4 regions of the Psychromonas saccharinae genome follow, and region 1 is predicted to be linked to each of the others. Evidence: predicted binding sites of a transcription regulator. Region 1 holds the regulator's gene; each other region holds the start of a gene.
The links. Region 1 encodes sigma-54, which starts transcription at its own class of promoters, with help from an activator protein. Its sites were predicted from a motif close to GTTGGCACGNNNNTNGNNT; they were not measured.
Positions count from the first base shown of each region.

Region 2: the regulator sigma-54 is predicted to act here: its motif matches at 1,783-1,801, upstream of ACR30L_RS10735 (PEP-CTERM sorting domain-containing protein).
Region 3: the regulator sigma-54 is predicted to act here: its motif matches at 1,914-1,932, upstream of ACR30L_RS19145 (BON domain-containing protein).
Region 4: the regulator sigma-54 is predicted to act here: its motif matches at 1,557-1,575, upstream of ACR30L_RS06085 (flagellar basal body rod protein FlgF).

Region 1 covers NZ_CP195153.1:3,189,067-3,192,269, forward strand. The annotation lists gene lptA (lipopolysaccharide transport periplasmic protein LptA) at 1-471, shown strand, start outside; gene lptB (LPS export ABC transporter ATP-binding protein) at 477-1,202, shown strand; gene ACR30L_RS14295 (RNA polymerase factor sigma-54) at 1,239-2,684, shown strand; gene ptsN (PTS IIA-like nitrogen regulatory protein PtsN) at 2,902-3,203, shown strand, end outside.
Region 2 covers NZ_CP195153.1:2,422,250-2,425,452, reverse strand. The annotation lists gene ACR30L_RS10745 (NAD-dependent epimerase) at 1-217, shown strand, start outside; gene ACR30L_RS10740 (PEP-CTERM sorting domain-containing protein) at 333-905, opposite strand; gene ACR30L_RS10735 (PEP-CTERM sorting domain-containing protein) at 1,146-1,718, opposite strand; gene ACR30L_RS10730 (hypothetical protein) at 2,220-2,552, shown strand; gene ACR30L_RS10725 (O-antigen ligase family protein) at 3,089-3,203, shown strand, end outside.
Region 3 covers NZ_CP195153.1:4,288,194-4,291,396, forward strand. The annotation lists gene ACR30L_RS19135 (adenosine deaminase family protein) at 1-422, shown strand, start outside; gene ACR30L_RS19140 (NCS2 family permease) at 433-1,761, shown strand; gene ACR30L_RS19145 (BON domain-containing protein) at 1,987-2,544, shown strand; gene ACR30L_RS19150 (DUF1328 family protein) at 2,573-2,743, shown strand; partial or broken gene ACR30L_RS19155 (hypothetical protein) at 2,755-2,948, shown strand; gene ACR30L_RS19160 (hemerythrin domain-containing protein) at 3,025-3,203, shown strand, end outside.
Region 4 covers NZ_CP195153.1:1,361,404-1,364,606, reverse strand. The annotation lists gene flgG (flagellar basal-body rod protein FlgG) at 1-684, opposite strand, end outside; gene ACR30L_RS06085 (flagellar basal body rod protein FlgF) at 729-1,475, opposite strand; gene flgE (flagellar hook protein FlgE) at 1,651-3,072, opposite strand; gene ACR30L_RS06075 (flagellar hook assembly protein FlgD) at 3,085-3,203, opposite strand, start outside.

The sequences.
Region 1 (3,203 bases):
GAATCAGACTATTCACAACCTATTCATGTCAGCTCATTACAACAGCATGCAAAAATGGCAGAAAATAAAGTTATTTTTTCAAAGGAAGTGTTATTAACCCAAGGCACTATCAAAATAACTAGCAACACATTAACCGTTGAACGAGATACAAAAATAAATAGCGAAAAGATGACTGCAGAAGGATTACCTGCCACCTTTTACCAAACGCAAAACGATGGTCGCCCATTAACAGCAAAAGCCAATTATATTAGTTATAATGTTGCGGAGGGGAAAATCACGCTCAGTGGCAGTGCACAAGTTAAACAGCTTGATAGTGAAATTAATGCTTCAAAAATAGTCTATTTTCTTAAAACAAAAGAACTTATTGTAGGCACGGGAGAATCTAATAAAGATCGAGTTAATACTGTTTTTCTCCCTTCTCAATTTGAAAAAACGAAACAAGACACAACTAACTCGAATAAAGAAGAATAAATCAAATGGCTGAATTAATAGCAAAAGGCTTAGTAAAAAGTTATAAAGGTCGTACCGTTGTTAATGGCGTTAGTATTACCGTGAAAACCGGTGAAATTGTAGGATTACTTGGTCCAAATGGAGCAGGTAAAACAACATCTTTTTATATGGTTGTTGGCCTAGTAAAACAAAATGCAGGCACTATTTTTTTAGACCATGAAGATCTTTCTAACCAACCAATGCACATTCGTGCACAAAAAGGGATTGGTTATTTACCGCAAGAAGCATCTATTTTTAGACGTTTAACGGTAACTGAAAATATCATGGGCATTTTACAAATGCGTAAAGAGTTATCACAAGCGGAGCGCCTAGAGAAACTAGAAATGTTACTCGAAGAGTTTCATATAACCCATATACGTAGTAATAAAGGAATGAGTTTATCGGGCGGAGAGCGTCGCCGTGTAGAAATTGCACGAGCATTAGCAACTGAACCCAAATTTATCCTTTTAGATGAACCCTTTGCAGGGGTTGATCCTATTTCAGTTATTGATATTAAAAATATTATTCAACAGCTTAGGGATAGAGGTTTAGGCGTACTAATCACAGATCATAATGTACGTGAAACACTGGATGTTTGCCAACACTCATATATTGTTAGCCATGGTGAAATTATTGCAATTGGAACCCAAGATGAAATCTTAGCAAATGATCAAGTTAAACAGGTTTATTTAGGCAATGAATTCACACTCTAAGCTAACAATGGTTGAATAGGAGGAAAAAATATTTTGATGAAACAAGGGTTACAATTGAAGATGGGTCAGCAACTCGCCATGACTCCTCAATTACAGCAAGCAATTAAATTATTACAACTTTCTACACTCGATTTGCAGCAAGAGATCCAAAATGCGCTCGACGAAAACCCACTACTTGAACAAGATGACAAAACAAGCAGTGAAGAAGCACATAAAGAACAAGACAGTAGTCAAATTGATACTTCGGAAGCAATCACAAAGCAAGAATTTTCTGACGATCTTCCTGCGGAAACTGATTGGGAAGAATCCTATAGCCCAGTTCCAACGACCTCCGTTGCTTCAGGTGGTGCAAGCTATGAAGGTGAAGATACAGTTTATCAAGGTGAATCATCAAATACATTACAAGACCACTTACTGTGGCAAATGGAACTAACACCTTTTTCTGAAACTGATCAACTTATTGCGACTTCTATTATCGACTCGATTGATGAATCAGGTTATTTAACAAGTACGTGTGAATCTATTTTAGAAAGCTTAAGTGTTGATATTGAAGATCTTGAACTTGATGAAATTCAAGTTGTATTAAAACGTATTCAACATTTTGATCCGATTGGTGTTGCAGCCCGTTCCACCCAAGAGTGTTTACAAATTCAACTTCAACATTTAGCCCCCGATACTGAATGGCTAGCCGAAGCGCAAATGGTATTAGAGTGCCATATGGATTTATTGGCAAATCGCGATTACCGCACATTGGCTAGAAAAACAAAATTAAAAGAAGCGCAACTTGCTGAAGTTATGCGTTTAATTCAAAGTTTAGAGCCTCGTCCTGGCAATCAAATTGAAGAATCACATGCACAATATATTGTCCCCGATGTTTACGTAAAAAAAATAGCAGGACAATGGCGTGTTTCATTAAATCCAGACTGTGATCCAAACCTATCGGTCAACACCCAATACGCTAATTTATGTAAAGGTAATATTAGTAAAAGTGATTCACAATTTATTAAGGGCCACTTACAAGAAGCAAAATGGTTTATTAAAAGCTTAGAAAGTCGTAATGAAACACTCTTAAAAGTGTCTAATTGTATTGTTCAACAACAACAAGCCTTTTTTGAATACGGCGATGAAGCAATGAAACCAATGGTATTAAATGATGTTGCCTTTGCAGTAGACATGCACGAATCGACTATTTCTCGTGTAACTACGCAGAAGTTTATGCATACACCAAGAGGTATTTATGAACTTAAATTCTTCTTTTCTAGCCACGTTGCAACAGAAAGTGGTGGTGAATGTTCATCAACAGCTATTCGCGCTTTAATTAAAAAGCTCGTCAGTGCAGAACTAACAACAAAACCTTTAAGTGATAATAAAATAAGTAAATTACTTGAGGAACAAGGTATAAAAGTAGCGCGTCGTACGATTGCAAAATACCGAGAGTCGTTAGGTATCCCACCTTCTAATCAACGAAAACAATTACTCTAACAACTTTAATTCGATGTTCACTTATGTATTAAAAGCGAGGTGAACACGAATAAAATTAAATAATTCAGTGATATCCTAGCGTTATCCATAAAGTTTTCTCTACAGGTTGTTAAATTTTTAATTAATATTAAAAAAATGAGTATTTCTTGATACGTATTTACCTGTAAACTGCTAAACTTTCGCGCTTCTTAATATCGCAGCTAAAGTAGATTAAAATATGAAAATATCGACCCTATTAACTAAAGACTCTGTATTTAGTCAAGTACGTTGTACCAGTAAAAAATCTGCACTCGAAATAATCAGTCATATTGCAGCGGAAAAACTGGATATCGATGCACAGAGACTTTTTAATGATCTCATTAGTCGCGAAAAAATTGGTTCTACGGGCGTAGGCTCGGGTATTGCAATTCCGCACGTAAAAATTGACAGCAGCTTACCTGCGACAGCAGTTTTTATACAATGTGAAACACCTATTGATTATGATTCCTATGACGGTAACAAAGTGGATATACTGTTCGC
Region 2 (3,203 bases), 770 kb from region 1:
ACCAATTGCCTTAATGCGATTTATTGAATCAATTGAAAAAGCGACTGGCAAAATAGCCGACAAAGAATACTTTCCAATGCAAGCAGGTGATGTGCCAGCAACCTATGCTGATATAGATAGTTTACAGAAAGAGGTTGGATTTAAACCTGCAACGGACATTGATTATGGTATGCAGCAATTTGTCGATTGGTTTAAAGGATATTACAAGATTAAGTAAGTGTTGTCGGTTTTTTTTACGCAGTGTTTTGTAAATAAATAAGTTTCACATAAGTAAAAACGGCTTCGAAAGAAGCCGTTTTAGTATAAGTTATCTTATAATGATGATTGTTGTCTTAAACGTTAGTGTTTTTACGACGACGAACACCAAATGCAACAAGACCAAGACCTAATGCAATAACCATGCTTGGCTCAGGAACTGAAGTTGCTGTACCAGACCAAGCTACACCAGTTGCTAAACCACCGTTATTATCAACATAAAATGTTAGATAATCACCAGCGGTAATATAAGCACTGCTTAATAGAGTTGTGATATCTGTGTAAGTAGTCCATGCGTCTGTGATAGACGTTGTTGTTGAATCAAAAATAACGTCAGTACCAATAGTGATAACTAGATTGTCATCATAGCTAACGAATAATGAATCAATAGAGTAATCGCTACCAGTTGCGCTGAAGTCATATTCATAAATGGAGTATTCTGCACCTGATACATACCATGCGTTACCATCTTGAATCCAAGATGCACCATCAGTAGGCTCAACATAAGTATAAAAGTCTTGATCAGTTAAATCACAACTTGAACTAGTACATACGTCATCTAAACCAGATGTGAAACTGATAGTAGAAGCAAAAGTAGAAGCAGAAGTAAGTAGTAATGCAGCTGTAGCTGCTGTTTTGAATAAATTCATTAAGTTCTCCAAAAAAATCCGTTTAATAAAATAAATGATGAGTAATAATAATTACCATGGAGAATAATAAGCATAATGCGTGCCGGTTTTTCAAGTGATTGTTTTATATGGCTTATGTTTATATTGCAATATGAATTTGATTCGAAGTGTTAAAAATTCCGACATTAAATGTTATTAAATTAGAAAGTTTTAAACGGCCTAAAAAATAAGCCGTTTTAATGTTAAAAACGGTAATTTGTCTTATGCATCGTTATTTTTACGACGACGAACACCAAATGCAACGAGACCAAGCCCCAATGCGATAATCATGCTTGGCTCTGGAACTGAAGTTGCAGTACCCGACCATGCAACTCCCGTTGCTAGACCACGGTCATTGTCAACATAAAAAGTCAAATAATCGCCTGCAGAGATAAATGTACTAGTTAATAAGCTAGTTACATCCGTATAAACAGTCCAAGGGTCAATAATACCTACTGTTGTTGAATCAAAAATAACACTAGTACCACTTGTAATAATGACATTGTCATCAAAAGTAATGGATAGTGAATCAATAGAGTAATCAGTGCTAGATGTGCTGAAATCATATTCATAAATTGAATATTCAGCATGTATATTAAACCATGCATTATTATCTTGAATCCAAGATGCACCATCACCAGGAGCTACATAAGTATAGAAGCTTTGATCCGTTAGATCGCAGCCGGTTGTGGTACAAACATCATCCAAACCAGAAGAGAAGCTAATTGTAGATGCAAAAGTTGAAGCTGATGTTAGTAATAATGCTGCTGTTGCCGTTGTTTTTAAAATATTCATATGACTCTCCAAGAAATCCATTTTAGTTTTAGTTGAATGTACAGTATGTGTTGCCATTATGTTAAAGCATGTTACATGCCATTGTTTCAAGTTGTTGTTTTTATATAATTAATTTGTATTTTTTATGAATCAAGTATGAAATGTGTAAGAAAATCTGACAAATAATGATGGGTGGTGGCGAGAATGAATATTTTAAAACATAGCTAGATGATTGATCGAGTTTATTATGAAAAGGACTGTTGTTAGAGATATTTTGAGCGTAACATTATTAGGTTGTGTTTATTTTTAAAACGATTAAGATCTTTTTTATATTGCTTTAGTATTTTTTACTTAGTTGAAGCAATATTCGTTCACTATTTAATGTCTGTTGTGTTGACTTATATCTCAATCTTAAATTAATGTAATGGACAAAGATTTATTATTTAGATAGTGACAAATAAAATTTTTCACAATAAAATAACATTGTAGAGAAATAATTCATATTGTTAGGAGAATAGACGTATGGACATGAAAAAAATAGCAATCGTTGCTTTAGTAGGGGCTTTGCCTTTTACCAGTACATTTGCGACTAACGGTTATTCCTCGAATAACAAAAGTTACTTTTCTTCAAAATCTAACAGTAAAAATTATGTTAGTTCGAAATCTAGTAGCAAATCTAACAGTTACAAAATGACCGGAAAATATGCGACGGTTTATTACTATTCAAATAAAAATAGTGGTAAATCCTATGGCAAAAAAGGTTATAGTAACAAGAAGAATCATGGGCATGGTCCATGGTCATCTGGTGTAGGCTGTGGTTCAGGAAGTGGTGGTCACACTGCTTCAAGAAATTAGCCTTTACTATTTTAGTAGCTATAGAACTATATAAATAGTCGGTTTTCGGACCGGCTATTTTATTTGTAATTGATTATAAATTTTAGACAATAAACATTAATTACAAAAGAATATAAAGACTCTGGACGAGTTGTACTCTTCATAAATAATTAACACAGGATGTGTATGATACTTTATTTTGTTAATTTCCAAGCTTTGTTGATGAACAACGAACAATGTTAAATAAATTAGCCTTTTATTTACTCTGTTTTATCATTTGGTTTGCACCCATTCCTCTTGGCGCCAACCGACCGTGGTCGTGGGGCATAGTTGAGTTTTTAATTTCTTTAAACTCACTTATTCTTTGTGTTAGTCCAAATTTTAAACACTTCTTAGCCAAAGTTAAATTCGTCACTTTTATTTTTAGTATAATATTTTTGGTACAGGTTTGGGTTTTTTTTCAATGGCTTGGGTTTTACTTCCCCGCATATTCTCCCTTGAATACTCTTGATCCAATTCAAACTGAAATAGCTTTGATTAAAGGGTTAAGTTTATGTTTGTTTATCATTAACTTTAGTTTTGTTGTAGATTCCACTAAACGAATCAGGCAACTTTGTTGGGTCATCATTACCGCTGGGTTAACACAAGCTATTTATGCGATCTTTCTACAAT
Region 3 (3,203 bases), 1.1 Mb from region 1:
TTATTGATAATCCAGAACTTACACAAAAATATGCACAACTCGGCATTCCTTTTACGGTGATCCCATCCAATACACACTACTTGAAGCAATGGCCAGATAAGCAACAATGGCGTACGCAACACCCTATTCGAGCCATGGCAAAGGCGGGATTGAATATTATCCCCTGTACCGATGATTGGCACATTCACGCAACCAACAGTGCAAATTGTTATCGGGTATTGGTCGAAGAATTTGGATTCGATTTAGATAGCCTACGCGTTATCCTCGCTAATACTATCGATGCCTGCTGGGTCCCCCAGATACAAAAAAACCAATGGAAAAGCCTTTGGTTGTCAGAATTTGATCAGCTCCGAAATAGATTAGTAACGGAACCATCCATTAAAGAAGATCATCGAATTAGATATCAAAGAATACACGCTTAGGAGAGAGCATATGAAAACTGAAATACAATCGAGAGGGAACATTGCCCGTTGGTTCAAGTTCCAAGAAAATGGGACAACAATGCGAAAGGAGATCATTGCTGGCTTAACCACTTTTGCGACCATGGCGTATATTATTGCCGTTGTCCCCGGTATGTTATCCAAAGGCGGTTTACCCTTCGATAGTGCATTAACGGTCACCATTTTAATGACCATTATTACCACGGTTGCAATGGCTATTTATACTAACCGCCCCTTTGTACTTGCTCCCGGATTAGGTAGTGTTGCGATTTTCTCGTTTACGCTGCTAGGTAATGATGTCCCGCTCAGCATTGCGGCAGGCATTGTATTTATCAGCGGTTTTTTATTTATGTTAGTTTCATTTTTCGGGGTGCGTGATTTTGTGGTTCGGGTCATCCCACACAGTGTTAAAGTGTCAGTCGGCGTGGGGATTGGCCTATTCATCGCCCTACTTGGGTTTAAGCACGCAGGGATTATCGTTGCCAATGCCAAAAAGAATGTTCTAATATTCGGAGATTTAACTGCAACGACTTCGTTACTCGCTATTTTTGGCTTCTTCCTGGTTTTATTTTTCACGACAAGAAAAATTCAAGGTGGGATTATTCTTTCTATTATTACCACCACATTAATCAGCTTACCCTTAGGTATTTCTCAAGTACCGGACCATTTCTTTAGCCTGCCAGCCAACATAGACAGCATGTTTATGCAACTCGATATTATTGGTGCATTAGATCCAACATACTTGCCATTTCTCTTAGCCTTTTTTATTCCCGACTTTTTCTCAACATTAGGCACCTTACTCGGTGTCGGTGGACAAGCAGGGTATCTCGATAAAGATGGAAATTTACCGGGCATTGAAAAAAACTTCCATGTCGACTCGACCGCAACCACCTTTGGCTCGTTATTCGCTTGCCCAGTGCTCACCACTTATCTAGAAAGCTCTGCTGGCGTTGAAGCGGGTGGCCGCACCGGATTCACTGGAATTGTTACCGCAATATGTTTCCTCGCAACACTCTTTATCGCCCCCATTGCAGGAATGATCCCTAGCGTCGCGACGGCACCGGTACTCATTTATATCGGCATTTCAATGATGGGTTCAATCAAAAAAGTTAACTTTGATGATATTACTGAATACTTCCCTGCCTTTGTTTGTGTGGTCATCAGCATCTTCACCTTCAATGCGGGTAATGGAATTGCTGCTGCGATGTTAGTTTATGGCTTTTTAAAGGTAATCACAGGCCGTTATAAAGAAGATCATTGGTCTGTATATGTGATTGCACTGTTTATGATTTACTATTTCTATATCGTTGCAGGACACTAATCATCAATATCTAAAATGCCTCTTACTTTGAGGCACTTTTCCATTAATCCCACCTCGCTAACTATTACATTATGACACTGTAAAAATTTCATACTTTATCTCATCCTCTTTCTCACCATGCAAAATATACCTTTAAAAACAGCAAGTTAAAAACTGGCACAGTCTTCGCTATAGCTAGATGGATAGATAGACAAATGACATACGTTTCAAATAAAGGAGAAAAATATGAACAGCATGATTACTCGTATCGCACTTCCTACTGTACTACTTGCATCATCAACGGTTGCATTGGCAAACCAACAAACATGGAAAGAAGAATCTCTCGATGCATGGATAGATGGCAAAGCTGAAACGATTTTATTATTTAATCCAGATTTAAATTCCTTCGATATTAATACCCATGTTAACCATGGTGTGATCACCTTAACCGGTGACGTAGATAATCGTATAGAAAAATTACTCGCAAGAGAACTGGTTGAAGATTTGGATGGTGTTGAAGCTGTCGATAACCAACTAACTATTTTAAACACCCCCGTTGAAAAGAATCGTAATAATAAAGCATTAGTTGCTTTAACGGATGCAAAAATCACCACAGTGATTAAAACACGACTATTAATGGAAGACGACATTAGCGGCTTAGATATTAACGTAGACACCAATGAGCATACCGTCGAGTTAACTGGCGAAGTTGCTTCTGTTAAACAACATGATTTAGCAATGAACATCGCACGTAATACGCAAGATGTGAAACATGTGATTAATAATCTAGAAGTCATCCAATAAATACAGCTTATAGAAAAGGAGAAACATTATGCTTCGCTGGGTACTTATTTTTTTAGCCATTGCATTAATTTCAGCAATATTCGGATTTGGTGGTATCGCAGGTGCTGCAGCAGGTATTGCTAAAATTATTTTTTATCTATTTGTTGTCCTATTCATTATATCGCTCGTGTTAAATATGATGAATAACACTCAAAAATAAGTGGGAATATTATGATTCAATTAAAAAATTGTAAGTCTTTTTTAGCCATTTCAAGCCTAGTTATTTTACTCAGTGCCTGTTCCGAAGGCCCAGCAGAAAAAGCAGGTGAAAAATAGATGATGCATCTACCGATGTACAAAATAGCATTGAAGATGCCTGTGAAAATGTAAAGGACACCCTGAATGCCGAAGATAAAGATTGTTAACCTCTGCCATTCGCTTTACTGAAAATGATGTCTCCCATCATTTTCACCTTTACTCACTTCGTACAAGGAATAAATTATGAATAATATTTTTGATACATTACGCGAAAGCCATGAAAAACAACGTTTATTATTGGATACATTAGTTTCAACAACCGGTGATTCATCCGCAAGAAGAGAGTTCTACAATGAACTAAAACACGAACTTGAACAACACGCGATCGCAGAGGAACGTTATTTTTACGCGCCTTTAATTGA
Region 4 (3,203 bases), 1.8 Mb from region 1:
GGTTACATTAACGTTTGATGTTTCTAACATTCCTTGACGTAGAAATCCTAAACCATCAGCTCCTGGTGCGCCCTGAATCGGACCACCACTTGCGCCGGTTTCGGTATATAAATTTTCACCCATTGGCTCTAAACCCGATGGATTAATAAAATCGTTAAGGGTTAATTGCCCGACCACTTGGTTTTCTGCCTGCCCCTTAATACGCACCGAAACTTCACCCTGTGATCCAACCGTAATCGATTGGGCATCATTTGGAATTTGAATTTGAGGCACTAATGGATACCCGGACCCAGGGGTGACAATAATACCTTCTTCATTTAACTGAAATTGGCCATTACGCGTATAACCTGAGCTACCGTCTGGCATTTCAATTTCAAAAAATCCACTACCATCAACCATAATATCTAACGAGTTATTGGTCGTTAATGCATTACCCTGAGAAAAGTTTTTCTGCACCGCCACAACTTTCGAACCAGCGCCTAACATTAAACCGGAAGGTAATTTAGAATTTTCAGTTGCATTGGCACCTGGTTGATTAATATTTTGATAAAGTAAATCTTCAAAAATTGCACGACTTTTCTTAAATCCAACGGTGCTGGCATTGGCAAGGTTATTAGAAATCGTTGCCACATTAGTTTGTTGGGAATCTAACCCTGTTTTACTTATCCATAAAGCGGGATGCATAATTTCTCTCCTAAAATATTAAATACAAATTGCTTAATCATCGATTAAACAACACGCAATAAAGAGTCAGACGCCGAGTCCATCTCTTCCGCTTTTTTCATCATTTTTATCTGCATTTCAAACTGGCGCTGTAAATTAATCATGCTAGTTAGCTCACTACTTAAATTGACGTTGGAAGCTTCCAACAATCCACTTTGTAAGGAGACTTGTTCATCTGCGGCAGGTTCTACACCATCAATACGTCTAAACAATCCGTCTGCACCACGGGTAATATCTCTGATATCCGGATTAGCCATTTTAATTTTTGCGACTTCTTCAAAACCGTCTGCAGGCGCACCTGGAGGTCTGACTTCAATAGTCCCGTCTTTACGAATACTTAATTTTTCTACGGGCAGCGGTACAAAAATAGTCGCCCCCTGTTCATCAACTAGCTCGTTACCTCGATTATCCACCAAAAAACCATCGGTATTGATGTTTAATCCTCCTGCACGGGTCATCGCTTGCCCACCTAGTTGAGAGTCAACTACTAACCATCCATCCCCTTGAATCGCAACATCTAAATCACGTCCAGTCGTCTGCATGGCTCCCCCTTCAAAGTTTTGCCCCGGTTCTTCAGCTAATGCAAACACACGTGTCGGCAAACCTTCGCCATAGGCTTGCATACTTCTCGCTTGCTCAAAACTCGCTTTAAATCCAGTTTTATTTGCATTGGCTAAGTTGTTACCGTGCACAGCTAAGGAATTCATATTCTCTTTAGCACCCGACATTGAGACATAAAGTAAGCGATCCATATATATTCCTTAGCAGATGGAAATCATGTTAGGTAACTAGACGACCATTTTACGACTAAAATACCTTCTATTATTTATATAAAGCAAAGCGTGTGCCAATAAAGAATACTAGAGAAGTTAAAAACAAAAACGCACCAATAAAGGTGCGTTTATAAAAGACTAAGAGAGAAAGTAATTATCTGATTTGCAATATAGTTTGCTGTAATTCATTGTCTATTTCTAATGCACGTGAATTCGCTTGGAAATTCCGTTGCGCTGAAATCAAATCAACTAATTCCGTCGTTAAATTGACGTTCGATTGCTCTAATGCAGCGGAATTAATACGCCCGAATGAACCCGATCCAGCTTCGCCGGCAATCGGCTCACCAGAATCTTGAGAGGCAATCCAATTAGAACCATTTTGTGACAGTCCTTGTTCATTTCTAAAACGCACCACTGATACACGAGATAATGGTTGTGAAGTTCCGTTACTGTAAGTCGCTTTAACTAAACCATCGTCACCAATTTCAACCCCAGTCAAACTACCAACGGTTAAACCATCTTGTTCTAATGCAGTAACCTCAAAGGCCGATGCATATTGTGTTGGCTCAACAAAACTAAGTTTAATAGTCTGTGATCCATCAGCACCGGGATCTAATACCCCCGCACCTGACACTCCTAACGCTTCAAAATCAAGCGTTTGAGGTTGACTTCCCGTATAGGCACCAACGGAATCAAAGGTTAATACACCACCGGTATGGACCACACCATCGGCATCGGTATATTCCGCCCTTTTATCTGCGGCAATAGCTGTCCCATCAGCACCAGGTACAGAGGAATCGGCCAGTCCATCACCATCGGTATCGACTTGGTAGGTTCCCGCCGTTTCTGCATTATTTTCATTATCCCAAGCATCAACTGGTTTACCGTCAATCGTCATAAAGGTAACCCACTGACTTGTTCCGTTAAAAGAAGCATCATTAGGTTTGATATAATAAGTACTTGCGACATGCGCTTCACCCAATGAATCATAAACGGTGACTGATGTTGCATTGTTATAAGTAGCCGGATCATTAGGGTCAAAATTTGCCGGATCCATTGTCGGGTCGCCTGCCGGTAAGTTTAACGTTACATCTACACCAGAAGTCGGCACCGGTGTCCCAGCTGTTTCTGGAATTTGAATAGGTTCGGTTGTACTTAAACTGACCGATGAAGAAGTACCATCCGTATTGACCGGAAAGGCTTGTAAATATCTGCCACTATTATCAACAATAAAATTTTCACTGTTCAATTTAAACGTACCAGAACGGGTATAGCTTAACTCATTTGCCCCTTCACTTGCCGTAGCAAAAAAACCGCTCCCAGTAATCGCAAGATCAAGCGGGTTATCGGTAAACTTCAAACTCCCTTGACTAAACTGTTGGGCCACCGTTGAAACAGATGCACCATCACCCGTTTTGGTATCGCTATTAGAGAAGAGTGAGTTTGCATAAACACTTTCAAACTCTGCTCGAGATTCTTTAAAACCAACGGTATTTACGTTAGCGATGTTATTTGACGTAGCATCCAAATCGGTTTGGGCTGCTGAGATTCCACTTAATGCAACATTAAAAGCCATAATATTTTCCTCTTATATATCTTCTGCAATTTCAATTGCATCTGAAAGTTTAATTCCACCCAAGCCTTGTAGGTTGAGACTAACACCCGTTTGTCCACCACCTAAACTTATGCTTTCTATATGAGCATATG